4 regions of the Devosia sp. P1_H9 genome follow, and region 4 is predicted to be linked to each of the others. Evidence: predicted binding sites of a transcription regulator. Region 4 holds the regulator's gene; each other region holds the start of a gene.
What was found. Region 4 encodes PhoB, which activates phosphate uptake and scavenging genes when phosphate is short. Its sites were predicted from a motif close to TGTCATNNANCTGTCAT; they were not measured.

Region 1: the regulator PhoB is predicted to act here: its motif matches at 4,456-4,472, upstream of AC1DYL_RS10380 (DUF2794 domain-containing protein).
Region 2: the regulator PhoB is predicted to act here: its motif matches at 4,970-4,986, upstream of AC1DYL_RS11310 (YdcH family protein).
Region 3: the regulator PhoB is predicted to act here: its motif matches at 1,475-1,491, upstream of AC1DYL_RS07985 (cycloisomerase).

What each region holds. Positions count from the first base shown of each region.
Region 1 covers NZ_JBFUCQ010000004.1:385,923-392,996, forward strand. Annotated here, with positions in the region: gene acnA (aconitate hydratase AcnA) at 1-2,492, shown strand, start outside; gene AC1DYL_RS10370 (class I SAM-dependent methyltransferase) at 2,489-3,190, opposite strand; gene AC1DYL_RS10375 (DUF1223 domain-containing protein) at 3,373-4,122, shown strand; gene AC1DYL_RS10380 (DUF2794 domain-containing protein) at 4,493-4,891, shown strand; gene AC1DYL_RS10385 (GNAT family N-acetyltransferase) at 4,930-5,352, shown strand; gene AC1DYL_RS10390 (N-acetyltransferase family protein) at 5,349-5,846, opposite strand; gene AC1DYL_RS10395 (Bax inhibitor-1/YccA family protein) at 5,933-6,706, opposite strand; gene thpR (RNA 2',3'-cyclic phosphodiesterase) at 6,991-7,074, shown strand, end outside.
Region 2 covers NZ_JBFUCQ010000005.1:114,331-121,404, forward strand. Annotated here, with positions in the region: gene AC1DYL_RS11285 (NAD(P)H-quinone oxidoreductase) at 1-718, shown strand, start outside; gene AC1DYL_RS11290 (DUF1013 domain-containing protein) at 816-1,538, shown strand; gene AC1DYL_RS11295 (monovalent cation:proton antiporter-2 (CPA2) family protein) at 1,560-3,446, shown strand; gene AC1DYL_RS11300 (sulfite exporter TauE/SafE family protein) at 3,480-4,253, shown strand; gene AC1DYL_RS11305 (VOC family protein) at 4,272-4,658, shown strand; gene AC1DYL_RS11310 (YdcH family protein) at 4,764-4,934, opposite strand; gene AC1DYL_RS11315 (YdcH family protein) at 5,115-5,330, shown strand; gene AC1DYL_RS11320 (TetR/AcrR family transcriptional regulator) at 5,438-6,154, shown strand; gene purE (5-(carboxyamino)imidazole ribonucleotide mutase) at 6,254-6,718, shown strand; gene AC1DYL_RS11330 (5-(carboxyamino)imidazole ribonucleotide synthase) at 6,711-7,074, shown strand, end outside.
Region 3 covers NZ_JBFUCQ010000003.1:384,865-391,938, reverse strand. Annotated here, with positions in the region: gene AC1DYL_RS07995 (Hsp20 family protein) at 1-61, shown strand, start outside; gene AC1DYL_RS07990 (DUF1150 family protein) at 77-349, shown strand; gene AC1DYL_RS07985 (cycloisomerase) at 564-1,403, opposite strand; gene AC1DYL_RS07980 (squalene cyclase) at 1,528-2,487, opposite strand; gene AC1DYL_RS07975 (PTS sugar transporter subunit IIA) at 2,498-2,965, opposite strand; gene AC1DYL_RS07970 (ribosome hibernation promotion factor) at 3,014-3,583, opposite strand; gene rpoN (RNA polymerase factor sigma-54) at 3,744-5,258, opposite strand; gene lptB (LPS export ABC transporter ATP-binding protein) at 5,433-6,200, opposite strand; gene lptA (lipopolysaccharide transport periplasmic protein LptA) at 6,197-6,646, opposite strand; gene AC1DYL_RS07950 (hypothetical protein) at 6,643-7,074, opposite strand, start outside.
Region 4 covers NZ_JBFUCQ010000009.1:9,116-16,189, reverse strand. Annotated here, with positions in the region: gene pstA (phosphate ABC transporter permease PstA) at 1-596, shown strand, start outside; gene pstB (phosphate ABC transporter ATP-binding protein PstB) at 619-1,428, shown strand; gene phoU (phosphate signaling complex protein PhoU) at 1,449-2,144, shown strand; gene phoB (phosphate regulon transcriptional regulator PhoB) at 2,154-2,855, shown strand; gene AC1DYL_RS17260 (ThuA domain-containing protein) at 3,722-4,363, shown strand; gene AC1DYL_RS17255 (aldo/keto reductase) at 4,348-5,388, shown strand; gene AC1DYL_RS17250 (dienelactone hydrolase family protein) at 5,433-6,107, shown strand; gene AC1DYL_RS17245 (hypothetical protein) at 6,163-6,513, shown strand; gene AC1DYL_RS17240 (DUF1697 domain-containing protein) at 6,510-7,070, opposite strand; gene AC1DYL_RS17235 (hypothetical protein) at 7,067-7,074, opposite strand, start outside.

The DNA of each region.
Region 1 (7,074 bases), on a different contig from region 4:
AGGATTTCACCGGCGTCCCCGCCGTGGTCGATCTGGCCGCCATGCGCGATGCCACCGCCAAGCTCGGCGCCGATCCGCAGAAGATCAACCCGCTGGTTCCCGTCGACCTGGTCATCGATCACTCGGTGATGGTCGACAGCTTCGGCACCCCGCTGAGCTTCCTCCAGAACGTCGATCTCGAATATGAGCGCAACGGCGAACGCTACGAGTTCCTGCGCTGGGGGCAGAAAGCCTTCGACAACTTCCGCGTCGTGCCGCCGGGCACCGGCATCTGCCACCAGGTGAATCTCGAATACCTGGCCCAGACCGTCTGGACCCGCCAGGACGAGACCTCGGGCGAACTCTACGCCTACCCGGATACGCTGGTCGGCACCGACAGCCACACCACCATGGTCAACGGCCTCGCGGTGCTCGGCTGGGGCGTCGGCGGCATCGAGGCTGAAGCCGCCATGCTCGGCCAGCCCATCACCATGCTGATCCCCGAAGTCGTCGGCTTCAAGATGACCGGCAAGATCAACGAGGGCATCACCGCCACCGACCTGGTCCTCACCGTCACCGAGATGCTCCGCAAGAAGGGCGTGGTCGGCAAGTTCGTCGAGTTCTACGGCCCCGGCCTCGATTACCTGAGCCTCGAAGACCAGGCGACCATCGCCAACATGGCCCCCGAATACGGCGCCACCTGCGGCTTCTTCCCGGTCGACGAGGACACCCTCACCTATCTCGAGACCTCCGGCCGCGACGCCGACCGGGTCGCACTGGTGAAGGCCTATTCCGAAGCCCAGGGCATGTACCGCACCACGGCCTCGCCCGATCCGCTGTTCACCGATACGCTTGAGCTCGACCTCACGACCGTCGTTCCCTCGCTCTCCGGCCCCAAGCGCCCGCAGGACCGCGTCTCGCTGGTCGATGCCGCGCCGAAGTTCGCCGAGGCGATGAAGGATCTCGCCGGCGGCCGCAAGGAGCGCACCGCGCTGCCCGAGTCGCGTGGCGAGAGCCGCTTCGTCGATGAAGGCGCCACCGGCATCGACGACATCCCCGAGGAAGCCGCCTTCCCGGTGAAGGGTGCCTCCTACGGGATCGACGACGGCCATGTGGTGATCGCCGCCATCACCTCGTGCACCAACACCTCGAACCCGAACGTGCTGATCGCTGCCGGCCTCGTCGCCCGCAAGGCCCGCGCCAAGGGCCTCACCAGCAAGCCCTGGGTCAAGACCTCGCTCGCCCCCGGCTCGCAGGTGGTCACCGACTATCTCAACGCTGCCGGCCTTTCGGCCGATCTCGACGCGCTCGGCTTCAACCTCGTCGGCTATGGCTGCACCACCTGTATCGGCAACTCGGGCCCGCTGCCGGAAGCCATCTCCGAGTGCATCAACGCCAACGACCTCGTCGCGGCCTCAGTGCTCTCGGGCAACCGCAACTTCGAGGGCCGCGTGAACCCCGACGTGCGCGCCAACTACCTGGCCTCCCCGCCGCTGGTCGTCGCCTACGCCATCGCCGGTTCGATGAATGTGAACCTGACCACCGATCCGCTCGGCACCGGTTCGGATGGCCAGCCGGTCTATCTCAAGGACATCTGGCCGACCAACCAGGAGATCGCCGACATCGTTCGCACGGTGATCACCCCCAAGATGTTCCTCGGCCGCTACTCCGACGTGTTCAAGGGCGACGAGAACTGGCAGGGCATCGCCGTCGACGGCGGCGAGACCTATCGCTGGAACTCCAGCTCCACCTATGTGCAGAACCCCCCGTATTTCGAGGGCCTGACCATGGAACCGGCGCCGGTCACCGACATCCACGAGGCCCGCGTTCTCAGCCTCTTCCTCGACTCGATCACTACCGACCACATCTCGCCCGCCGGCTCGTTCAAGGCCGGCACCCCGGCCGGCAAGTACCTGGTCGACCGCCAGGTGGCGCCCAAGGACTTCAACTCCTACGGCGCCCGCCGCGGCAACCACGAAGTCATGATGCGCGGCACCTTCGCCAACATCCGCATCAAGAACCAGATGGTCCCCGGCGTCGAAGGCGGCTTCACCAAGGGCCCGACCGGCGAAGTCATGGCGATGTACGACGCCGCCATGGCCTACCAGAAGTCCGATACTCCGCTGGTGATCTTTGCCGGCAAGGAATACGGCACCGGCTCGTCGCGCGACTGGGCCGCCAAGGGCACACGCCTCCTCGGCGTCCGCGCCGTCATCGCCCAGAGCTTCGAGCGCATCCACCGCTCCAACCTCATCGGCATGGGCGTGTTGCCGCTGCAGTTCGCCGACGGCGAGAGCTGGCAGACCCTGCATCTCGACGGCACCGAGACCGTCTCGATCGAGGGTCTCACCACGCTGACCCCGCGCTCCACCGTCAAGGTGAGGATCGTCCGCGCCGATGGCCGCGTCGAGGAGATCTCGACCCGCTGCCGTATCGATACGATCAATGAGCTCGAGTACTACCAGCACGGCGGGATCCTGCACTACGTGCTGCGCAACCTCGTCGCTGCCTAGGCAGTTGCCGGCGCTTCGATGAAATAGCAATTGCCCGCGGTGCGGACTTCGAGCCGCCCGTGGGCAAAGGCGAATTCGGTGACGGCCCGGCGCACCGGCAGCAGGTATCCCATGAACTGATGGTGCTCGAGGCCGGGGTTGAACTCCCAGTCGTCGCCGGCAATCGTCGCGCCCGGGAACAGGTGGAAGGCCAGCGTCAGGTCGTCATAGCATCCATGGAAGGTGTGCATCCCGTCGATGTAGATCAGGTCGGGCTTGAGCCCCATCGCGAACAGCTGGGGCAGCCCTTCGCCGGAGGTGGCGCGCAGTGGCAGCAGCCGGTCGCGCCATTCCCAGTTGAGGCTCATGAACACCCGGTAGTAGGAAAGCCCGTCCGCCTCTGCATGGGTGGCGATCTGCGGCCATTTCTTGCTGATATGCCGATAGTTCGCCGGCCACGGATCTATGGTGATCACCTGGGCATCGGGAAACTGCCTCAGGAAAAAGCGCGTGCTGCCGCCCAGTTCGCCGCCCACCTCCACGATGGTCTTGATCGGCTCGGTCCGGCTGGCGACGATCGCCTCGACCAGTTCGGCAAGTCCGCCGGTGGGCCGTCCGACCTCCGCCTCGCCCGCAAGCGCGGGGATGGGCCGTTCGGCGGGCCAGGTCTCGCGCATCGTTCCGTGGAGCTTTGCCGCGGTATCGATCATCGTGTCCATCGGGGCATCCTAGCAGGGTTCGCCGGCGAGCGTCGTTAAGCCACCCTTTCGCCAGTCCCGGGGATTGCGATCGGGTTTGCACCCCTGCAAACGCAACTGGGCGCGCCCAGTTCCCGGGACTTTCCGGCACTTTTCCCCATCACGTAAGCTCGCGCCGATTTGACTCGCGCGGGACAAATGGCGTGCCTACAACCGTTGCCATGCTTTTTAGACAGTTACTTTGCGGCGCCTCCTTTTCGCTTGCCCTGATCGCTCCAGCCCTCGCCGGCGAGATCAAGCTTGCGCCCAAGGCCGTGCTCGAGCTGTTCACCTCGCAGGGCTGCTCGTCCTGCCCGAAGGCCGACGCCATGCTCGACGAGATGTCGAAACGCCCCGATGTCGTCGCCCTCGCCTACCACGTCGACTACTGGGACTATATCGGCTGGGAAGACACGTTCGGCGCCAAGGAGAACTCGCAGCACCAGCGCGACTATGCCGAGAGCTGGGGCTCCTCGCGCATCTTCACCCCGCAGCTGGTAATCAACGGCAAGGGCGGCCTCGTCGGCTCGAAGCGTGACGCGGTCAACACCGCGCTTGGTGGCGCCACCCTGCCGCTCGACGTCAAGCTCGTCGCCGCCGCCGACGATATGCTGCAGGTCTCAGTGCCGGCCAACGCGGCGCATGGCGACGCCATGATCTGGCTCGTCACCTTCCTCGATCGCGCCGATGTCGCCATCGAGCGTGGCGAGAACGAAGGCAAACACGTCGCCTATTCGCAGATCGTCACCGGCCGCCAGGTGCTGGGCATGTGGAACCACGAGACCGGCGCCGAGCTGACGCTGCCGCTCGCCGAAGCGTTGACCGGCCGCTCCAACGGCGCCGTCATCCTCATCCAGGAAGACCGCGACGGCCTCCCCGGCCCCATCCTCGGCGCCGCCAGCTTCACCCGCTGACCCCCACCGACCTCCCGTCAGCCTTCAGCTAGTCCCGGGCCGGGGCGGGGCGCCTCGCCGCCATAACAAAACTCCCGCCAGCTTGCGCAGGCGGGAGGAGAATGACTGTGCATGTAAGAGGCGGCCGGCAAACGAGCATCGTGGTTTGGGGGCTCGGTCAGCCCGCTTGCCGGCCACTGGAGGCAATATGGATAAGGTGCCGGGCCAATCTGGCGCCAAGTGGGAGGGATTGTGACCGAATTGGGGATTCTACGTTAACCACTGCGGCAGGTGCTTACGTCGTCACCACGGCGTAACGCCGATGCATCCCGACCGGCTTGCCAAGCGTTGCGAATGACGCGATCATGACATTGAGGTGACGAGGCGAGGAATGGTGGACGAACCCGAGCAGCTTGGATCAGGGCTTCTCATCGATTTCGCGGCAGCCGCGAGCCCTGGTCCTGCAGAGCCCCAACCGGCCAACCACAACCGCTTCGTTCCGGCGGTTAGCTTCGAGCGCAAAGAACTCCAGACCATCCTTAACCTCTATGGCCGCAAGGTCGTCGACGGCGAGTGGCGTGACTATGCGATCGACTTCCTGCGCGACCGCGCCTTGTTCTCGATCTACAAGCGCGCCTCCGAGCGCCCGCTCTACGTGGTCGAGAAGAACCCAAAGCTCCGTCTCAAGCAGGGCCAGTACATGGTGCTGAGCCAGGACGGCCGCATCCTGAAGCGCGGCCACGACCTGTCGACGGTGCTGCGCGTCCTGGAACTCGCCCTCGTCAAATGATCACCGTCCGCCCGGCCGAGCCGGCGGATGCAGCGGCCATGAGCGCCGTGCTCACCGCCTCGATCCGCGACCTCTGCACCACCGATCACCGCAACGACCCCGAAATCCTCGCCGGCTGGCTGCGCAACAAGACGCCCGAAATGGTGCTGCGGATGTTCGACAACCCGAACGCCCAGTTGCTGGTCGCCGAGCATGACGGCGAGGTCGCAGCCGTCGGCTGCCTCAACGGCACAGACGAGATTGCGCTCAACTACGTCGCCCCGGGCCACCGTTTTGCCGGCGTCAGCAAGGCCCTCCTGGCCGACATGGAGGACCGCATCCGCCAGGCTGGCGCTACCCGCGGCAAGCTCACCAGCACCGGCACAGCCCGGCGCTTCTACCTCGCGTCAGGCTGGCACGAAGCCGGCCCCTGCGAGGCCGATCGCGGCATGGTGTGCTACCCAATGGAAAAGCCTCTCTAGAGGGCCTTCTGCATGTGGACGATATCCAGCCAGCGGGCGAACTTGTAGCCCACTGCATCGTAGCGCCCGACATGGCGGAACCCGGCCTTCTCGTGCAGCCGCACCGAGTTCGCCCGCTCAGCGGTAATCACCGCGATCATCTGCTTGAACCCCGCCGCCCGGCTCTGCGCCATCAGCTCGTCGAGCAGCCGTCCGCCGATCCCCTGCCCCACCGCATCCTGCGCTAGGTAGATCGAGTCCTCGCAGGTGAACCGGTACGCGGCGCGCGGCCGGTAGAACGAGGCATAGGCATATCCGAGCACCCTGCCGTCCCGTTCGGCGATGATCAGCGGATGGCCCAGCGCCTTCAGCTTGCCGAAGCGCTCCGCCATCTCGGTCTCGCCCGGCGGCTCCGTCTCGAACGTGATCACCGTCTCCTCGACATAGGGCCGGTAGATGGCCGTGATCGCCGGGATGTCTGACCAGGCGAACGGGCGGAAGACGACGTCGGACATTGAGAGCTCGCTGCAAACGAAAGGGCCGCGATCTCTAGTAGATCGCGGCCCTTCAAACTTCCAATCAGACTTGCTGATTGCTGGGATTATTCCCGGTTGCCGAACAGGCGCAGCAGCATCAGGAACAGGTTGATGAAGTCGAGGTAGAGGCTGAGAGCGCCCATGACGGCGGTCTTGTGCAGCACCTCGGCGCCATAACCCTCGTTGTAGCCTTCCTTGATCTTCTGCGTGTCGTAGGCGGTCAGGCCCACGAAGATCAGTACGCCGATCGCCGAGATGGCGAAGTCGAGCATGCTCGAAGCAAGGAAGATATTCACGATCGAGGCGATGATCAGGCCGATCAGGCCCATGATCAGGAAGTTGCCGATGCTCGTGAGGTCACGCTTGGTGGTGTAGCCGTAGAGGCTCATCGCGCCGAACGTTGCCGCCGAGATGAAGAACACCTTGGCGATCGAGGCGTCGGTATAGACCATGAAGATCGACGAGAGGCTCAGGCCCATCACGGCCGCGAACACCCAGAACAGCAGCTGCGCGGTCGCGCCGGACAGCTTGTTGATGCCGAAGCTCAGCACCAGCACGAAGGCCAGCGGCGCGAAGGCGATCACCCACATCAGCGGCGACGTATAGAGCAGTGCGCCCCACGAGGTGAGCATCGTGCCATTGGTCAGCTGCGCCACAGCCTGGCTCGGGTCGGTGGTAGTGGCGAAGGAGTTGCCGAAATAGGCAACAAGGCCGGTCACCACCAGACCGATGCCCATGTAGTTGTAGACCTTCAGCATGTAGCTGCGCAGGCCCTCATCGATGGCCGCGGCGGTTCCGGCCCGCTGAGCGGCGATAGTCGGACGGTCGAATTCAGCCATGACGAAATTCCTTTTCCTGGCGACGTGACGGGGCGCTCCTCCGAGCCACTGCCGTCGATCACACAATATGAGGGCACGCCCTGGCGAATACAAGACTTCGGGATCCCACCTTAACGTTCCGTAATGTCGCAATTCTTCAACGGTTTATCCGAGCCTTTTCGCCTCACGGCGCAGCCGCTTTACCACGCTGTGCTGCGTGTCTTGCGGGAGCCATCCTCCGTCGCTACGTTTCTTGTGTAGATGAGCGCGAATCACGTGGCTCACAGCGGCAAAGGGAGGGTCGATTGCCCAGGCTCTTTACCGGAATCGAGGTCCCTCCAGAGGTGGGCCTCGCCCTCTCGCTCAAGCGCGGAGGCCTGTTCGGCGCC
Region 2 (7,074 bases), on a different contig from region 4:
ACTGCCCACCGGCTGGTCGATGGCCGCCGGCGCCGCCCTGCCCGAAACCCTCTTCACCATCGAGCAAACCCTGGTGATGCGTGCCGGTGTGGGACCCGGCATGGACGTGCTGATCCACGGCGCGGCCGGCGGCATCGGCGGCGCCGCCATCCAGATCGCGAAACTCCACGGCGCCCGCCCCATCGCTATCGTCTCCGGTTCCGAGAAGGCCGCCTACGCCCGCAGCCTCGGCGCGACCGACACCATCGATCGCGCCACCGAGGACTTCGTCGCCCGCACGCTGTCGATCACCGGCGGCAAGGGCGCTGACCGCATCGTCGACATTGTCGGCGGCGACGCGCTGGAAAAGAACATCCGCGCCTCCGCGCGCTTCGGCCACATCGTCATCGTCTCGACGCTGGCGGGGCCGAAATCCGAGATCAACGCCAGTCACATTCTGATGAAGCAGCTGACCCTCTCTGGCTCGACCCTGAGGCCACAGACCCGCGAGGTGAAGGCGACAATCGCCCGCAGCCTGATCAAGACCGTGTGGCCGGCGCTGGCCGACGGCCGCGTCGTCCGCCCGCGCATCCGCGCCGTGCCCCTCACCGAGGCCTCTCGCGGCCACGTCGAACTCGAGAAAGCCAGCAACTACGGCAAGCTGATCCTCGTCACCCCGTGGGGCGAAACTCAGATGAACAGTTCGGCAGATGGCGACAATCCGATTGAATCGGCCTGAGTCCGCGCGTATATAGGCAGCAATTATTCCCCCTCATTACGAACCACGAGGCGGGGCGACCGGAAGAACCCGGCCGCGCCTCAAGGAGAGATTTATCATGGCCACGCCCCTTCTGATGCCCAAGGCAACCGCCGTCTGGCTGGTCGACAACACCGCGCTCTCGTTCGAGCAGATCGCCGCCTTCTGCGGCTTGCATCCGCTTGAAGTGCAGGGCGTCGCCGATGGTGATGTGGCCAGCGGCATCATGGGTGTGAACCCGCTGCAGAACGGCCAACTGACCCGCGAGGAGATCGAGAAGGCAGAAGCCGACCCGAACTATCGCATGAAGATCTCGGACCCCAAGGTCCGCGTCGCCGCGCCCAAGCGCAAGGGCCCGCGCTACACCCCGATCTCGCGCCGCAACGAGCGCCCGAACGCCATCAAGTGGCTGCTGCGCAACCATCCCGAAATGAAGGATGCGCAGATCATGCGGCTGGTCGGCACCACCAAGTCGACCATCGACGCCGTGCGTGACGGCGCCCACTGGAACAACGCCAACATCACCCCGATGGACCCGGTGACCCTCGGGCTCGCCAGCCAGATCGATCTCGATCTCGAAGTGAGCCGTGCCTCCAAGGGCGCCGCCAGCGGTGAGGTCGCCGAGGAAGGCACCATGCTGCTCACCGCCGAAGAGGCGCTGGCAGGGGCGCACGGCCGCGCCGGCATGGATCGCACCGAAGACGAGGACGGCGTCGAGCGCCGCCCGGAGCGCGAGGAAGAGATCGACGCCGATTCGGTGTTCGCCAAGCTGAAGTCGCTGAAGGGCGATACCGACGAGTAAGACTGGACGCGAGCAGCGGATATGGAAACCAACCTGCTGCTCGCCATTTTCGTCCTCCTGGCAGCGACAGTGCTGCTGGTCCCGCTGTTCAAGTGGGCGGGCCTCGGCACCATCCTGGGCTACCTCGCTGCCGGCATCCTGATCGGCCCCTACGGGCTGTCGCTGGTTTCCGATACCGACCTGATCCACCAGGTCGCCGAGTTCGGCATCGTCATGATGCTGTTCCTCATCGGCCTAGAGGTCGATGGCAGCGAACTCTGGCGCATGCGCCACAAGGTGTTCGGCCTGGGGCTCACTCAGATGGCGGCGACCAGCGCTGTCATTGCAGCGCTGGCGCGGCTGATCGGCTTCGCCTGGGCCGACGCGGTAGTGGTTGGCCTGGCGCTTGCAATGAGCTCCACCGCCATCGCCATGCAGTCGGTCGACCAGCGTAACATCACCAAGACCGATACGGGCCGCGCCTCGCTTGCCATTCTGCTCGTGCAGGATGTGGCGGTGATCCCCGTCCTGGCCCTCATCCCGCTGCTCACCTCGATGGGTGGCTCGCCGATCGAGGCGATCGGCGAGGATGTGCTGCAGGCGGTCGACAACCCGATCGACTGGTGGCTGGCGCTGGTCGTGATCGGAGCCTTTATCGCCGCGCTGTTCGGGTCGCGCTTCGTGATCCGGCCGCTGATGAGGTGGCTCGCCCGCACCCGGGTGCCGGAGGCTTTCACCGCTTTTGCGCTGGCACTGGTGATCGGCGCCGCCCTGGTCACCGAGAGCCTGGGGCTGTCGCCTGCGCTTGGCGCCTTCCTCGGCGGCGTGCTGCTGGCCGACAGCGAATACCGCCACGAGCTTGAGAGCAATTTGCAGCCGTTCAAGGGGCTGTTGCTCGGGCTGTTCTTCATCACGGTAGGCATGTCGATCGCCTTCAACGTGGTGATCGAAGACCCCCTGGTGGTGCTGGCGCTGGTCGTGGCGCTGATCGGGCTGAAGATGCTGGTGTTGTTCGTCCTCGCCACCTTTTTCAAGATGCACATAGCTGAGCGCCTGCTGCTCGCCATCCTCCTCAGCCAGGCCGGCGAGTTTGCTTTCGTCGTCCTGCAGTTCGCCCGCACTGCCGGTAACCTGTCGGGGCCGGAAGTCGAACTGCTGACCGTAGTCGTGGCGCTGTCGATGGCGGTGACGCCGTTCCTGATCTTCCTTTACGACCGGCTGTGGGCGCCGCGCCTCAATGCCCCGGCCGACGAAGACGACCTGCCGCCCGGACCCACTGTCGACGACCCACACGACAAGGTCATCGTCCTCGGCTATGGCCGCTTCGGTCAGATCGTCACCCGGCTGCTGCGCGCCCAGGGCTTCGAGATGACGCTGATCGATGACGATCCGGCGCAGATCGAGCTGGTGAAGCGCTTCGGCGTGAAGGTGTTCTACGGCGACGGCGGCCGCATCGAGATCCTGCGCGCTGCGGGCGCCGACCAGGCCAAGATGATTGTCATTGCGGTCGCCGGCGGCGATCGCATCCTCGGGATCGCCGAACTGATCCGCCGCAACTTCCCCGACGTCATCATTGCGGCGCGCGCTGTCGACCGCTCCCACGCCCACGACCTGATGGCGCTCGGCGTCCACGTCATCGAGCGCGAGACCTTCCGGGCCGCGATCAAGCTCGGTGAGCAAGCGCTGGTCGCGCTAGGCCAGGAAGAAGACGAAGCCAGCCGCGTCGCCAATGCCTTCGAAAAGCACGACACCCGCATGCTGCACGAGAGTTACGCCGTGCGCCACGACCAAGCCGCCTATATCGGCTTCGTGCGCCGCTCCACCGAGATGCTGGATGCGGTGATGAAGGCGGATCGGGAGCAGTCGGCTGCCCCCGGCGATGCTGCTGAAGGCGATATTGACAAGCCGGCGCCGCGAGCGTCCGACTAGCGCCGCGTTTTTCCCTCCGGTTCCCCTTTCCCCATGCCCGAACTCTACTTCTGGACCGTCGCGGTCCTCGCGGTCTTCATTGTTGCCTTGAGCAAATCGGGTCTGCTGGGAAGCCTCGGCATGGTCGCGGTGCCGATGATGTCGCTGGTGATGCCGGCGCGCGATGCCGCCGGCATGCTGCTGCCGCTGCTGCTGGTGATGGACGCCATTGCCATCTGGACCTACCGCAAGGATGCTGACTGGCGCATCCTCAGGATCATGCTGCCTGGCGCCATGGTCGGCACGCTGGTCGGCTGGGCGCTGTGGAGCTTCGTCAGCGACGCCATGGTGCTGCTGTTCATCGGCATCATCACCCTGCTGTTCATCCTCGATGCGCTGCTGCCGATCAGGAAGAAACTCGAGGGCCTGCCGCCGTCAAAACCCTGGGGCGCGTTCTGGGGCGGCTTTGCCGGCTTCACCAGCTTCATCAGCCATACCGGTGGGCCGCCGTTCCAGATCTACGTGCTGCCGCAGCGCCTGACGCCGGTGATCTATTCGGGCACCACCGCCTTCTTCTTCGCCATCGTCAATACGGCTAAACTGGTCCCGTATTTCTTCCTCGGCCAGCTCAACGTCGCCAATCTCGAGCGCGCCGCCATCCTTGCTCCGCTGGCCGTGGTCGGCGTGATGATCGGCGTCTGGCTGGTGCGCCGCATCTCGGTGAAGCGTTTTTACCAACTGACCTACTGGCTGGTGTTCCTGCTGTCGCTGAAACTGATCTATGATGGGGCCGTGGGCGTGTTCTTCGTCGGCGCCACGGCTGCCTGAGGGGGCAAGAGCAACCAGATGAGCATCGACTATCGCCTCGATCATATCGCGCTGCTGGTTCGTGATCTCGACGAGACGGCTAAGTTCCTCACCGAGGTGCTGCAGGTCCGCGAAGTGCCCGATCCGATGGGCGGCACTCACATCCGCTGGTTCGAGTTCGGCAACAGCCAGCGTTTCCACATCCAGGCGGGCGACGTCAGCAGAACGCACGTGGAAAAGCGCACGCACTTCGCGCTTTCCGCCCCTAACTTCGAGGCCGTCCTGGCGCATCTGCGCGCGCTGGGCGCCCCGTTCTCCGACATGCAGGGCACCCCGGGCGCGGTCAACACCCGCCCCGACGGCATGCGCGCCGTATTCCTCCAGGACCCCAACGGCTACTGGTTCGAAATCAACGACTTCAGGTAGCTGGCGGCTGCCCGACCAGGGTCTACTCGCGCCAACCGCCGGGCACGAAAAAAGGCCGCGGCGCTTGCCGTGGCCCTCACAACTGCATGGGATTCTATCGTTTCCTCAGGCTTCGCTGAGCATCCGTGTCAGCTCGTCCTTGATCTCCAGTTTCTTCCGCTTCAGTGCCGCGACGTACAAGTCATCGTGGCTGGGGTGGCTCATTTCATCCTCGATCTTCCGGTCTAGTTCCCGGTGACGCCGCTCGAGCGATTCGACGTGGCCTTCAGTCGTCATGACAACTCCTCTCCAGCTTTCTTCGACGCCCTGATCGTCACAAAAATTTCACGCGCTGTCGACGTGCAACCGTGCAACACCCATCCGGCGGTGCAAAATCAGGTGCAAATCCCCGACCGATCGGCTAACCCTTTGATGCAGGCCATTCCGCCTCGCTGAGGGACTCCGTCAACCGCTGCGATGCTGCCGCTTACCAAGGAACAAGAAGCTGCGCTCGGTCTGGAACTGGCTGCAAAACGCCAGGAACATGCCGATCTCGACGCCGCGATCCACACCCTCTCCGCCTCCGGTTATTCCGACCAGATGCTGATCCAGCGCATGAAAAAGCGGAAGCTGACGCTGAAGGATCGCATCGTGCAGCTCGAGAACATCCTGCTCCCCGACATCATCGCCTGAGCCGCTCTGCGTCCTGACGTCGCGCTCCACAATCGCAAATGGCCGTGCTAGGAAGCTGGACCGACCAGCGGTCGGTCCTAGCGCGCGACTGTCCTTGGGAGGGCGGAATGCCGTTTCCTCGTATCGTGAAATCCGCACCGGCCCGGCGCGACGAAATCCTTGATGCCGCCCAGCGCCTGTTTGCCGGCAACGGCTACGACGCGACGTCGGTCAACCAGATCATCGTTGCCGTCGGCGTGTCGAAGGGGGCGTTCTACCACCACTTCGAATCGAAAGAGGACCTGGTCGAGGCCCTCGCCTGCCGCTATGCGCGACAGACCGCGGCGCTGACCGAGCAGGAACTCTCCGACCCCACGCTTGATGCCTTCTCCAAGCTCACCGGGTTCCTTGGCACCATGCGTCGCCACAAGACGGAGACGGCCGCCGAGTTGCGCGCCACGTTCGAGCCGATGTTCCGGGCCGAGAACCTGCAGCTGTTCGAGCGCACGCAGCGCGCCGTGACCGAAGTGGTGCAGCCGATTCTCACCCGCATCATCGTCGAAGGCGTCGCCGAGCAGACCTTCGATACGCCCGATCCGGAAGGCGCAGCCGAGACCATCATGCATTTGATGACCTCCAACCGCCAACTGATCGTCGAGCTGTATCAAACCCGCGACCGGCTGCATTTCGAGCGCCTGGCGCAGCGCCTGCTGGCCAAGATGGAGTATCTGGGCACCGTCATCGATCGCATTCTTGGCCTGCCCGAGGGCAGTATCGAACTCGCCGATCGCAACTCTCTCGACGTGCTGGCCTGCGCGCTTGATCGGCCGCCGACCGCTGCCTGACCGCTTGCGCTCCGCGGCGCTGCCACCTATGGGTGACAACTTGAGTGCCGCGCCTTCCGGGGGACCAAAGTGCCGACCTCGCCACCCGTCGCCATCATCATGGGCAGCCAGTCCGACTGGCCCAACCTGCGCCATGCCGCCGAGACGCTAGACGCGCTGAAGATCGACTACGAAGCGCGCATCATCTCGGCGCACCGCACGCCCGACCGGATGTACGAATTCGCCAAGGGCGCCAAGGCCGAAGGCTTCCAGGTGATCATCGCCTCGGCCGGCGGCGCTGCCCACTTGCCCGGCATGGTCGCCGCGCTGACCCCCCTGCCTGTGCTAGGTGTACCCGCCCAGACCGCAGCGCTGGGTGGCGAGGACAGCCTGCTGTCGATCGTCCAGATGCCGCCGGGCATTCCGGTCGGCACACTCGCCATCGGGCGCGCGGGCGCCATCAACGCTGCACTGCTGGCCGCCGCCATCCTTGCCTTGTCCGACCCCGAGATCGCCTCGGCGCTCGATGATTTCCGCGCCGACCAGACCGCTTCCATCCCCGAGTTCCCATCCGACGATGTCTGACGCCCGTCCGCTGCCGCAGGGCAGCACCATCGGTATCCTTGGCGGCGGCCAACTCGGCCGCATGCTGGCCCTCGCCGCCGCCCGCTTGGGCATGAAGACCCACATCTACTGCCCGGATCCCGAGAGCCCGGCCTTCGACGTGACGCCGCTGAAGACCGTCGCTACCTATGACGACGAGGACGCCCTCGCCGCCTTTGCCGCGAGCGTCGACGTCGTCACCTACGAGTTCGAGAACGTACCGGCGAAGACCGCCGCATTCCTCGCCAACCTGAAGCCGCTCCGGCCGGGCGCCAATGCGCTGGCGGTGTCGCAGGACCGGCTGGCGGAAAAGGCCTTCCTCACCATCAACCGCATCC
Region 3 (7,074 bases), on a different contig from region 4:
CGCAGTTGTTCGTCCAAGAGCCGAAAAAATCGCCCGCCGTATCGAGATACGTTCTGCCTAAGAAAGGGGAACACGCATGCAAGAGAACAGAGAACAGCAGCTAGATAACCCCCTGCGGAACCTGACCCCAGCCCAGTTCATGGCGCTCGGCGGCAATGCAGTGGTCTACGTCAAGCACGTCAAGGGCGCGGATATGGGTCCGATCCTGCCCGACAGCGAATTCAGCGAAGAGTCCGACTTCCATATCGTGGTCTCCGCCGACGGCTCGCCGTTGATGGTGGGCGACAGCGAGGAAGCCGTGGAAGAGTGGCTGGCCGACCGCTCCTTCGGGATTGTGACGCTGCACTGAGACGCACGTGTTTGAGACGATAGCCTTCTCCCTTTGTGGGAGAAGGTGCCCGAAGGGCGGATGAGGTATTTCTCCGCCATATTCCAGTCGTTCGTCGCTTCGTTCCCACCGTGCATCGCAAGGCGATGCCCATCCGGCGATCACGCGCCACCTTCTCCCGCAAGGGGAGAAGGCAAGGAGCGGGAGCCGAAACACCCTCAGAATGGATCGGCAATCAGTCCCCAAGGCTCGTGAGATCGACCTTGTTGACGCTGACCGTCTTGCTCTTGCGCACGAAGCCGTAGAGCACGCCGGGCTGCGAGCGGTCCCATGCGATGCCCTGGCCGGCAATCGCCAGCGGCACGGTGCCGATCCAACTGAGCGTCGATCCGATCTTGGGGACCTGCATCACATAGGCTTCCGCTGGGTCGTGGCCGCTGAGATAGAGGTTGCCGTCCGGGCCCCACGAGCCGCCCGAGTTCGACATGTCGTCGAACTTTTCCACCACTACATCCGGAATCACGTAAGCCTGCGCCACCTGCCAATCGGGGGTGAAACGCACGATCTGGGTGTTGTACTTGTTGCCGTAGGCGACCGGGCTCTTGTCGAACACCCGGTTGTAATTGGCAAAGCCGCCCCACCAGGTACCGTCAGCCGCCTGGTCGACCCAGGTGAACGAACCGATCTGGATGCCAAAGCTGTGGCTTTCGAGATGATCGAGCGTCACGGCATCGAAGATTTCGAGCGACGAGGTCATCGGCCAGACCGGGTAGTTGGAATGGGCGATGTAGATCTTGCCGTCGACCACCACGGCGCTGTCGAAGTGGATGGCGCCGAGATCCTCGTAGTCGCGGCTCAGCACGAGCTTCTTGGTGTCCTTGGCGTATTTGGCGATCGAGGTGTTGTCGATCGCATAGAAATGCTCGGCATCGACGCCGATGGCCTGGTTGATCTCGGGGATCTCGAAGCTGTCGAGCACGCTCGAGGTCATCGCCACCGGCTCTTCGGCGAGGGCCGGCGCAACGCAATTTAGGGCGACAACAAGCGTTGCCGCCAGCGACAATCTGGCAAACATCTCATTCTCCTGAACGGCTAGGGGTGGCGCACTTACGGCGGCGCAACCGAACGTGACGCTATGCGCCGTCGGTGAAACTCATGTGACAGGCGGGCGGGCTCCGGCGAAGCATCCGGCCTCGCCGTCAGGCCTGCCACCACCTGAGCACGCGCAGCGCCCTGAGCGTGATCCAGGCCGACGGCCGGCCTGCTCCTTCATCCATGTCGAACCACACCCGCCCCCCCGGCTTCCAGTCGAGCGGCCAGCTGCCGTCTGCGAGTTGCCGGCTACGCAAGTGCTCGGTCGCTTCCGCGAGGCGGGCATCGGGACGGGTGCCGTCCAGGATTCCGGCCGAGCGGAAGTAATCGAGCGCCCTGAGGATGTCGTAGCGCCAGCGGTTGGGGTAGGTGAGACGCAGGAACTGCTCGTCCGCAGGCTCCCAGGTGCTGAGCTGCCGGAACAGGTGACGCTCCAGCAGGTATGCTTCGCCCGACCTGCGCGCCGCGCGTACCTCAGCCGAGCCACCGGTCGCTCGTTCGTACTCGAGCAAGCCCTCGAGCACGTTGATGGTCGTCGCAAAGGACGACCGGCGCGAGCCATTAGCCCGCTCGCAGTTCCAGCCGCCGTCGTCGAGGCGCTGGCCCAGCAGCCGTTCGACGATACCTGATACGTCGACCCCAAAATATGCGCCGTCCGCCAGCGTGCGGCCGTTGATGCACTCCTCGACCTCGCCTTCCCAGAACGGCTGGCCGCCTTCGTCCCAGCGGGCGTTGCGGCCCACCAGTTCCACCGTCCGGCGTGCGCGCTCGGATCGTGGATCGAGGCCGAACTCCCTGAGCTGGGTCAGCGCGAAACATGTCGCGGTGAAGGGTTGCCCGCGCTCCCGCCACTCGGCCCAATCGAAGCCGGCGGGAACGAACGCGCCACCCGCCCACTGGCCGTCCGCGTCCTGGTGCGAGAGAAGCCGCGCGCCCCAGCCCTCCGTCTCCACCCTGCGGCGCTCGGCCTGGCAGGCGGCCGAGGGGGCATCAAGGAGATCGCGCATCGCCTGCCAGCGGATCGCTGGATCGGTGTCGAGCAGCCAGTCGATCACCGAGGGGAACATCGCCGTGCCGCTAGGCCGCCCGGGTCGCTTCCAGGGGCTGGGTCAAGATCCCGTGCAGTTCGCCCGCGTCGTGGCAGCGGCGCAGGCGGGCCACCACGGAATCGGTGCGGAGGATCCGGGCAACGCGCGCCAGGGCCTTCAGGTGGTCGGCGCCCGCCCCCATGGGGGCGAGCAGGAGCATGACGAGATCGACCGGCTGGTCGTCGACCGACTCGAATTCGACCGGCGCTTCGAGACGGGCGAACACGGCCGTCACCGCGCCAAGCCCGGGGAACTTGCCGTGCGGAATCGCAATGCCGTTGCCGAGCCCGGTCGAGCCCAGCTGCTCACGATCGTTCACTGCTTCGAAGATGGTCGCGGCGTCCTGGCCAGTGATCTTGGCGGCGCGCTCGGAAAGCCTTTGCAACACGTCCAGCTTGGTCTTGATCCCAGAGCAAACAATCACGGACTCCTCGGAGAGGATGTCAGCCAATTCCATCAAGAATTTCCCATCGTGGATGCGGAAAGTGCAAGCTTTTCCGGAGCCCTAGTTCGGCCTGAGGGCTGGATCGATCCAGCCAATATTGCCGTCGGCGCGGCGGTAGACCACATTTAGGCCACCATGTCCAGCATGCCGGAATACGACCACTTCCGCCTGGGTAAGATCAAGCTGCATCACCGCTTCGCCCACAGACATCTGCCTGAGGCTCGAGGTCGCCTCGGCGATCACCGGCGGCGAGTAGTCCTCCAGCAGCTCATCCTCGTCGCTGGGCGCGGCGAGCACGTAGGATGGCGCCTCCTCATCGGCGCCATTGGCATGGCGGCGGTGGGCCTTGAGCTTGCGGTTATAGCGCCTGAGCCGCTTTTCGATGGTGTCGGCCATGACCTGGTAGGCCGAAAGCGCATCGCCGCCGTATGAACTCGATTGCAGCACGGCGCCGGAATCGAGGTGCACCATGCACTGGGCATTGAACCCCGAGCCTTCCGGTTCGAGGGTGAGGTGGCCGGTGTAGTTGCCGTCGAAATACTTCTTCACCACCGTGTCGAAATGGCCCTGCGCCTTGATCCGCAGCGCATCGCCGACATCCATGTTTTTTCCTGAGACGCGCAGTGTCATGGAGGTCCTCTTTCTCTTTGGTACAGCCGGCCGGAGCAGCCGCCACCATGAGATGTGGTCACCCCGGGAGGCGGAGTCTAGACCGCCCCTACGGGAGGGGCAATGCGCGGATCGACATTGGGTTCAAATGCGAGGTGTCGACAGCCGCCTCGGCAGCGCGCTATCGTCCCGCCGCCACCAAAGCGCGCTTCTGCCGACGTCGGATCACCGAGCTCGGGATGTTCATTCCCTCGCGATATTTCGCGACGGTGCGGCGAGCCACTTCGATCCCACGCTCTTTCTGCAGCATCTCGGCGATGGTGTCGTCCGAGAGGATATCGGCCGGCTGCTCGGCCTCGATGATCTGCTTGATACGGTGACGCACCGCCTCGGCCGAATGGTCGCCCTCGCCGGTCGAGGAGCCCAGCGCGGTGGTGAAGAAGTACTTCATTTCGAACAGCCCGCGCGGCGTCGACACGTATTTGTTCGAGGTAACGCGGCTCACCGTCGACTCGTGCATCTCGATGGCGTCGGCCACGGCTTTCAACGTCATCGGCTTCAGGTGCGTGATGCCGTGGACGAGGAAGCCGTCCTGCTGCTTCACGATCTCGGCGGTGACCTTGAGGATGGTCTGCGCCCGCTGGTCGAGGCTTTTGGCCAGCCAGTTGGCGGTGGCGAGGCAATCGGTGAGGAAGCTCTTTTCCGCCGTGTCGCGGGTCTTCTTGGTCACCGAGGCATAATAGATACGGTTGACAAGCACGCGCGGCAGCACGTCGGGATTGAGCTCGATCTGCCACTCGCCGCCCGAGCCCGGCCGCACGAACACGTCGGGCACCACCGATTCCACCGGCCCGGCCTCGAATGCCCGGCCCGGCTTGGGGTCGAGCTGGCGGAGCTCGGCAAGCATGTCGAGCAGGTCTTCGCGATCGGAGCCTACGGCGCGGGCGAGGGCGCCGAGATCGTGCTGGGCGATCAGCTCGAGATTGTCGAGCAGCCGCAGCATCATCGGGTCGAGCCGGTCCTTTTCCCTCAACTGCAGCGCCAGGCACTCGCGCACGTCACGGGCAAATACCCCGACGGGATCGCACCCTTGCAGCTTGAACAGGACGGCCTCGATGGCCTCGACCGGCGCACCGAGTTGCTCGGCAACGGTTTCGAGCTCGACCGCGAGGTAGCCCGCCTCGCTGAGGCTATCGATCAGGAACTGCGCGATCAGCCGCTCGGCCGGATCGGAGATGATCAGGCCGGCCTGCGCCGCGAGGTGATCGCCCAGCGTCGGGCGGGAGGCGACGAACTGGTCGATATCGGCGGCCTCGCCATCGCCCGAGCCGCTGCGCTCATTCCACTGGGTGGAATCGGTCTGGCGGTCGGGTGTGGACTGGTCCGGAAAGACGTTCTCGACCTCGGTGTCGTAGCCGTTGGCGATGCTGTCGGCCGACTGGATGCGTTCGGAAAAATCCACGGTGTCTTCGGCAGCGTTGAGCTCGGCCGGCCGTTCCGGCAGCTCATTGGCCGCGTCCTCGGCCGGCTCGGCGCCGTCCTCGCGCTCAAGCAGCGGATTGCGCAGCAATTCCGCCTCGACAAAGGTGTTGAGCTCCAGGTGACTGAGCTGCAACAGCCGGATCGACTGCATCAATTGCGGCGTGAGCGTCAGGCCCTGGCTCTGACGAACCTCAAGCCGCGGCGTCAAGGCCATCCCGCGAAACTCCCCGAGGCACTTAAGGCTTCCGGGTGACATCCATGCATGATTGGCAGCGCTAGGGCAAGAACCGTGCCAAGATTGGTTAAGGTTGGGGGCGCGTAGTTGTGCTTAGCGTTCTCGCCTTCTCCCCTTGTGGGAGAAGGTTCCGACTGAGGAATCGAGATCGAGCTAAACCTCGAACGTATCGCCCAGGTACACCCGGCGTGCTTCCGGGTCGGCGACGATGACGTCGGGCTTGCCCTGGATCATCACGTGGCCCTCGTGGATCAGGTAGGCCCGGTCGACCAGCGACAGGGTTTCGCGCACCGAGTGATCGGTGATCAGCACCCCGATGCCGCGGCGGGTCAGGTGCTTGACCAGCATCTTCACCTCGCTCACCGCGATCGGATCGACGCCGGCGAACGGCTCGTCGAGCAGCATGAACAGAGGGTCGGTAGCGACCGCTCGCGCGATTTCCACGCGCCGGCGTTCACCGCCCGAGAGCGACATGGCGTTGGACTTGGCGATATGGGCGATGCCGAACTCGTCGAGCAGCTCGCGCAGCCGGGCCAGGCGGTCGGCTTTCCGCGGCACGTGCCCTTCGAGCACGGCAAGGATGTTGCCCTCGACGCTGAGGCCGCGAAAGATCGAGCTCTCCTGCGGCAGGTAGCCGATGCCGAGCCGGCCACGCTGGAACAGCGGCAGGTTGGTGATCGGCCGGCCATCGAGGAGGATCTTGCCCTTGTCGGGCTTCACCAGCCCCATGATCATGGTGAAAACCGTCGTCTTGCCGGCGCCGTTCGGGCCGAGCAGGCCGACCGCCTCGCCGCGCCGCACGGCAAGGCTGACATTCTCCACCACGGTGCGCTTGCCGAAACTCTTGTTCAGCCCATGCGCCACGAGCCATCCGGTCTGGTCGACCCGGGGCTTTGGCGTTGCTGTCGGCTGCTCGTTCATTGCGGGGTGAAGACGCCGGTCACCCGGCTCCCTTCGGTGCCCTGGAACACCGATTTGTTGGTGGCGAGGTCGATGGTGAGCGCCGGTCCGCTGACCTTGCCCTGGGCATTGCTGACGGTGACGTTCTCGGTGAGTTTGAGCACCTGCGTATCCGGGTCGAAGGTCGCCTTGTCGCCGGTGGCCTCCTGGCTGGTGGTCTTGATCCGTACGCTGCCGGTGGCGGTGAGCTTGTCGATATCGCTCGGCCCGCCGCTGCCATAGAGCACCACCACCTTGTCGGCCCAGAGCTTCAGACCGGTGCGGGTGATCACCACGTTGCCGGTGAAGACGGCATTGTTGTTGTTCTGGTCGACCGTGAAGTTGTCGGCCGTGACGTTCACCGGCTCGGCCGCCATGGCGGGCAGGGCGAAGAGCAGCGCGAGAACGAGCGCGGCGAGCTGCTTCATGGGGTCTCTCCCGGGGTGGAGACCAGCGTCAGGTTGGCCCGCTTGAAGGTGTAGATGCCGGTCGCACGATCGTAGGTCATGCCGTCCGAAACGAGGTGCGAGCCGTTCGGCATGGTGATGTCGACCGTGCCGCTCGCCACCATCTTCCAGTTCATCAGGTCGGCGAACACCGCTTCGAGCGTGCCCTTGAGCCCCTCGGTGCTGGAGATGTGGGTGACGCCCGGCACGGTCAGTAGCTGGTCGTTGATCTGGAACTGCCCCGCCTCGGCGACCGCTTCCAGCGCTGCGCCGGTCGGCGGGGTCATGGCGAACACCGCATCCTCCATGTCGACCAGGTCGGTCTGCGTCGGCCTGACCCGCGCCGCCCGCGCCGACAGCGCATAGAGCGTGCCGTCGTCGCCGGTGGAGGTGAGCTTGGGCGTTTCGAC
Region 4 (7,074 bases):
CCTCGATCTATCTCGAGGAATTCGCCAAGAAGAACCGCTTCACCGATTTCATCGAGGTGAACATCAACAACCTCGCGGCCGTGCCCTCGATCGTCTTCGGCCTCCTCGGTCTCGCGGTGTTCATCAACTTCTTCGGCCTGCCGCGTTCGGCGCCGATCGTCGGTGGCCTCGTCCTCACCCTGATGACGCTCCCCACCATCATCATCGCCACCCGCGCCGCGCTCCGCTCGGTGCCGCCTTCGATCCGCTCCGCCGCCCTCGGCATCGGCGCATCGAAGATGCAGATGGTGTTCGATCACGTGCTGCCGCTCGCCACTCCGGGCATCCTCACCGGCACCATCATCGGCCTGGCTCGTGCGCTCGGCGAAACCGCGCCGCTGCTGCTCATCGGCATGGTCGCCTTCGTCGCCGACAGCCCGACCACACCGCTCGATCCTGCCACGGCCCTGCCGGTGCAGATCTACATGTGGGCCAACGAAGCCGAGCGCGCCTTTGTCGAGCGCACCTCGGGCGCCATCATCGTCCTGCTCGTCTTCCTCGCCCTGATGAACCTTGCCGCCATTCTCCTCCGCCGCCGCTTCGAGCGCCGCTGGTAACCCCCCGACCTGGATGACCGACATGTCCCTCGAATCCGTTGCGACTACCGCCGCCCCCGTCTCGCGCCCCAACGCCCCGCCCAAGATGACGGGCGAGGATGTCTGCGTGTTCTACGGAGCCAAGCAGGCCCTGTTCGACGTCAACCTGAAGATCGAGCAGTTCAACGTCACCTCGCTGATCGGCCCCTCGGGTTGCGGCAAGTCGACGTTCCTGCGCTCGCTCAACCGCATGAACGACACCATCGATGGCTGCCGCGTCACCGGCAAGATCAACCTCGACGATGACGATATCTACGATCCGTCGATCGACGTGGTCGAACTGCGTGCCCGCGTCGGCATGGTGTTCCAGAAGCCCAATCCGTTCCCCAAGTCGATCTACGAGAATGTCGCCTACGGCCCCAAGATCCACGGCCTCGCCCGCAACAAGGGCGACCTCGACGAGATCGTGCACTCGTCGCTCCGCCGCGCCGGCCTCTGGAACGAAGTAAAGGATCGCCTGCAGGAGCCGGGCACCGGCCTTTCCGGTGGCCAGCAGCAGCGCCTCTGCATTGCCCGCGCCATCGCCACCAAGCCTGAAGTGCTGCTGATGGATGAGCCCTGCTCGGCCCTCGATCCGATCGCCACCGCGGTCATTGAAGAGCTCATTGACGAACTGCGTGAGAACTTCACCATCGTCATCGTCACCCACTCCATGCAGCAGGCCGCCCGCGTCAGCCAGAAGACCGCGTTCTTCCACCTCGGTAAGCTTATCGAGGAAGGCAAGACCGAGGACATCTTCACCAATCCGCGCAACAAGCAGACGCAGGACTACATCACCGGCCGTATCGGCTGATCGCAGAGGAATTCGAGAGAATGGCATCGCTCAACGAGCACATCGTCTCCTCCTACGAGGATGAACTCACCAACCTCAACAAGTCCATTTCCGAGATGGGCGGCATGGTCGAGCAGGCCATCACCGAGGCCGCCGTCGCGCTGCTGAAGCTCGACCACAAGCAGGCCCAGGACGTGCGCCTGTTCGACAAGAAGATCGACGAGATGCAGCAGAACATCAACGACGCTGCCGTCTCGATCATCGCCCGTCGCCAGCCGATGGCCGCCGACCTCCGCATGGTCGTCACCGCTATCCAGGTCGCCAACGATCTCGAGCGCACTGGCGATATGGCCAAGCAGTTGGCCAAGCGCGCCATGCAGATCGAAGCACTCGGCCTCGCGCCGAAATTCTACAACGGCGTCAAGCACATGAAAGAGCTGGTCGCCCGCCAGCTGAAGAGCGCCATCGATGCCTATCTTAGCCGCGACTCTGCCGCGGCCGTCGAAGTGTGCAATCGCGACGACGAGGTCGACGCGATGTACAACTCGCTGTTCCGCGAACTCCTCACCTACATGATGGAAGACCCGCGCAACATCACGCAGTGCACGCATCTGCTGTTCTGCACCAAGAGCCTCGAACGCGTCGGCGACCACGCCACCAACATCGCCGAAGCCGCGTACTACCTCGAAACCGGTCGCCATCTCGGCGCCGAGGAACAGCAGCGCCAGCAGCGCTAGGGTGATCCGATGTCCGCTACCATCCTGATCGTCGAGGACGAAGCCGATCTGGCCGTCCTGCTGCGCTACAACCTCGAGGCCGAAGGCTTCCGGGTCGCCACGGCCGCCTCGGGCGACGAGGCGGTGGAGCGCATCCGTGACGGCGTCCCCGACCTGATCCTGCTCGACTGGATGCTGCCGGGCCTCAGCGGCATCGAACTCTGCCGCCGCTGGCGTTCCCGCGAGGAAACGGCGCGCACCCCGATCATCATGATCACCGCGCGCGGCGAGGAAGAAGAACGCGTCCGCGGCCTCGCCACCGGCGCCGACGATTACGTCGTAAAACCCTTCTCGATCCCCGAGCTCCTCGCCCGCATCAACGCGCTGCTCCGCCGCTCCAGCCCGCAGCTGGTCACCGCCGTGCTGAAGGCCGGCGACCTCGAGCTCGACCGCACCAGCCACCGCGTCCGCCGCGGTGGCCGTGAAGTGCACCTCGGCCCCACCGAGTACCGCCTGCTCGAATACCTGATGCGCCACCCCGGCCGGGTCTATTCCCGCGAGCAATTGCTCGACGGCGTCTGGGGCAACGACGTCTATGTCGACGAACGTACCGTCGACGTCCACGTCGGCCGCCTCCGCAAAGCCATCAACCGCCACCGCGACGCCGACCCCATCCGCACCGTCCGCGGCGCCGGCTACGCCTTCGACGAACGCTTCGCCGCCGTAAGCTGAGATCTCTCCCTGATCCTCCCCCGCGTGGCGGGAGAGCGGGACCATGCAAAGCATGGTGGAGGGGCGTACAAGCCACGACGGTGGGGGGCTCGATGGTGCCCCAAACGCGATGCGGCACCTCCCCCTCTGACGGGGGAGGATGGGAGGGGGTGATCGGAGCCACAATCGTGAGGCCGGGCAAGGCGTTGCGAGAATCTTGCGCCGATCTATCCCCCCGCTCCGCCACCGTGCGATTCTCCCACCCATCCGCTGCACCGAAGCGAGATCATGACGAGTGGTTGGTGCGGTGGAGACCGGGTGGGCTGCGGGTCGCTGCAGTTCAGGCGGAAACCATCACGGCAAGGACCGGTTCGCCGGTCAAGCCGCTAGCACGCGAGGGTCGCTCGATGCGGAGCAGCCCAGGGGACGAAGCCTGGCACGCATGAGCCGGGCGGGAGCAACGAAGGCGGTGCTGGCACTCCGGCCGCCGACCGAGTTTCCCATCGTTCTCGCGATGCGGCAGGGGATGCGCCCCGGCCCTGGTGGCATAGGCCCAAAACCCCGGCCGGCCGGCGAGGCGTGAGCCTCTTTCATTCGCGGACTACCGCTACGGGGCAAACGCCTCGTCGGTCCCGCTTCGTTCCCTCCCGGGAACGGCTCTTTGAAACTCCGAAGCCCCTGGGGCTGTCGGACCTGTTCGCTCGTCGTGATGTCACCCCATCCACGGTGTCACCGCGGCGAAGGCCGGGGCCCATCCTGAGGTGCCTCGGCACCAGCACGTGAGCCAAAACATCCCGGCCCAGCCTCCCTTTCATCCCAATTGTCACTTGCCTTAACCCGCTGCCTTTGTTCAGGTCTCCCGCCGGTTCTCGGCAAGGACGAGGATAATGAAGACAGCATTGGTCGTATGGGGCGGGCTCGAATTGCACGAGCCCGAGAAGGGCGCGCACGTCGTGCGTGAGATCCTCGAAGGCGAGGGATTTGGCGTTACCGTGACGGACGACTACACCGCGCTCGGCGGCGATAATGTCGGCTCCTACGACCTGATCGTGCCGCAGATCACCGGCGGTGAACTCGACCGCGAGAACTCCATCCGCTTCTGCGCCGCCATCGAAGCCGGCACCGGCCTCGCCGGTTTCCACCACGCCCTCGCCACCAGCTTTCCCGGCAACGCGCGGATGCGCTTCCTCGGCGGCTGCACCTTCGCAACCCACCCCGGCGACATCATCACCTACCGGGTCGACCCGAGGGTCACCGACGATCCGATCATGGCCGGCATCCACAGCTTCGAGCACACCTCCGAGCAGTACTACATGCACGTCGATCCCACCGTTGAGGTCCTAGCCACCACCACCTTCTCCGGCGAGCACGCCTTCTGGAAAAAGGGCGCCAAGATGCCGGTGGTCTACAAGTCCGCCTACGGCCACGGCCGCGTCTTCTACACGGCGCTCGGCCACAAGCCGGCCGAACTCGACAAGCCCGAGATCAAGACCATCCTGCACCGGGGGCTCCTGTGGGCAGCTCGTTGATCCCCGTCCGTCCCGTCGGCGAGACCGGCCTCGACATCAGCCGCATCGGCTTCGGCGGCGCGCCGCTCGGCGACCTCAAGCGCGCCCCGACCGATGCCGGGGCGCGTGAAGTGCTGCAGGCCGCCTGGGAAGCCGGCATTCGCTACTTCGACACCGCGCCGTTCTACGGCGCCGGCCTGTCGGAACGTCGCATCGGCGATTTTCTCCGCGATAAGCCCCGCGACAGCTACACGCTCTCGACCAAGGTCGGGCGCCTCCTGGTGCCGGACCGCGCCTTCGCCATGGACCGCCACGGCGATCCCCGTGCCATGCCGTTCCGCCCGGTGTTCGATTTCACCTATGACGGGGTGATGAAGAGCTACGACAACTCGCTGCAGCGGCTCGGACTCGAGAGCATCGACATCCTGTTCCTCCACGACATCGGTGCCTTCAGCCAGCGCGAGCGCCATGCCGAGACCATGCGCCAGGCCCTCGAAGGCGGCGGCATTCGCGCCCTCGAGGAACTGCGGTCCTCGGGCGCCGTGAAGGCCATCGGGGCAGGTGTCAACGAGTGGCAGATCATCGACGAACTGATGAACCACGCCCACTTCGACATCTTCCTCCTCGCCAACCGCTACACCTTGCTGGACCAGCAGGTGATCGACACCCTGCTGCCGCGTGTCCTGCATGAAGGCGTCGCCATCGTCGATGGCGCCCCGCTCAACAGCGGCATCCTCGCCACCGGCCCGATCCCCGGCGCACAGTTCGACTACGCCCAGGCCAGCCCCGAAATGATCGAGAAAACCCGCCGCATCCAGGAGCTATGCAGCAAGCACGGCACCACCCTCATCCGCGCCGCGCTCAACTTCCCGCTCGGTCACGACGCGATCACCGCCATCATCCCCGGCTTCTCCAACGTCGCCGAGTTCAACGACAACCTCGCCGGCTACCGCAAGCCGATCCCCGATGCGCTATGGTCCGAGCTCAAGGCCGAGGGCCTGCTGCACCCGGCCGCACCTGGCCCCGCAACGCCGATCCTGACCTAGCGATCCATCCTCCCTTCCCAAGCCATTCTGACCGGAGTTTCCCCATGGGCGAACGCATCAAACTCACCGCTTCCGACGGCTTCGTCCTCAACGCCTACCGTGCCGAGCCGGAAGGCAAGCCGCGCGGCGGCGTGGTGCTCATCCAGGAAGTCTGGGGCCTCAGCAACTGGGTCCGCAGCGTCGCCGACCGCTGGGCCCGCCATGGCTACCTGACCATCGCCCCGGCGATGTTCGACCGCGCCGAGTACGGCTTCGAAAGCGAGAACTACGGCGCGGACCATTTCCCGTTGGTCGGTGAGCTGATGAAGAAGTTCTCGATGGATACCGCCATGACCGATGTGGAGGCCGCCATCGCCGCGGCTTCCGAGGGTGGCAAGGTCGGTATCACCGGCTACTGCTTTGGCGGCCGCGTCAGCTGGATCGCCGCCAGCAAGGTCGCGGGCCTCAGCGCCGCCTCCGGCTACTATGGCGGCGGCGTGCCGAACTACATCGAGCTCACCCCGAACGTGCCGCTCGAAATGCACTACGGCGACAAGGATCAGGGCATCCCGCTCGAGCAGGTCGAGCAACTGAAGGCCCGCCACCCGGAGGTCGACATCTACGTCTACAACGGCGATCACGGCTTCTGTAACAGCGACCGCCCCGAGAAGTTCGACGAGGCCTCCTGCACCAAGGCCTCGGTCCGCTCACTGGAGTTCTTCCATAAGCACCTCGGCTGACCTCCCGCGCCACCTCGCCTATCTCGAGGAGGCGATCGCCGACGCGCGGCGGGCCATGCTGTCGCGCAAGAAGGCGATGCTGGCGGCCCTCCTGGTCGATGCCTACGCCGACCGTCTGTTCGCTGACCGCGCCGAACCGGCGGGCGATGTGCTGGAGTTCCGGACCGGCCTCGCCAGCGCTCATCCGGCGCTGGCGCTGGTCTTTGACCTCGTTGCCGGGCGCGCCGAACTCGTCACCGAAGCCGTCGAAGTCCCACTCGCCGACTACGGCAAGCTCAGCGTCGAGGACTTCATGGTCAGCCTCTACAACGGCCACACCGTCCAGCGTATCCGCATCGTCACTGCAGATGGCATGCGGGGAGACGTTCACGACGTATTGGCGAGAGCATTCGCAGCCCTGCGCTAGTCCTTTACCGCTTCCAGCAGTTCGAGCAGCTTCTGTGTCGTCTGCCAGCTGCGGATGGTCATCGACTTGTAGAGCGGCGAGGCGACGATGCGACCGAGCCGGCTCTTGGTGCGTTCCGCGCTGAGCCGCTGCGAGTAGATCATGCCCTCGCCAGGCCAGACCTTGTCGACCCCGTCACGCGGCTTGAACACGGCAAACGCCTCGTCCCGGTCGATGTCCATCAGGAAGATCGCATCGCTGTGGTACTTGTCCGGCTCGCCGCCGAACCCCTTGGGCCGCTTGTCGAGCACCGCTTTAAGCTGGTCGTGGCTGAGCACCAGCACTTTGACCAGCTCATCATCGAGCTTGAACGTCGAGGTCAGCCCCTCCTCGATCTTCCGCGCAATCGTCTTGGCCGCGAGGTTGGAGCGGAAAATGGCGTTGCCACTGGCGATGTAAGTCGAGACGCCCTCGAGCCCGATGTCTTCGAGCAGCTTCTTCAGCCCCACCATAGGCACCTTGTTCTTGCCACCGACATTGATGCCGCGCAGCAGCGCCAGGTAGGTCGTCGTGGTCATCGAG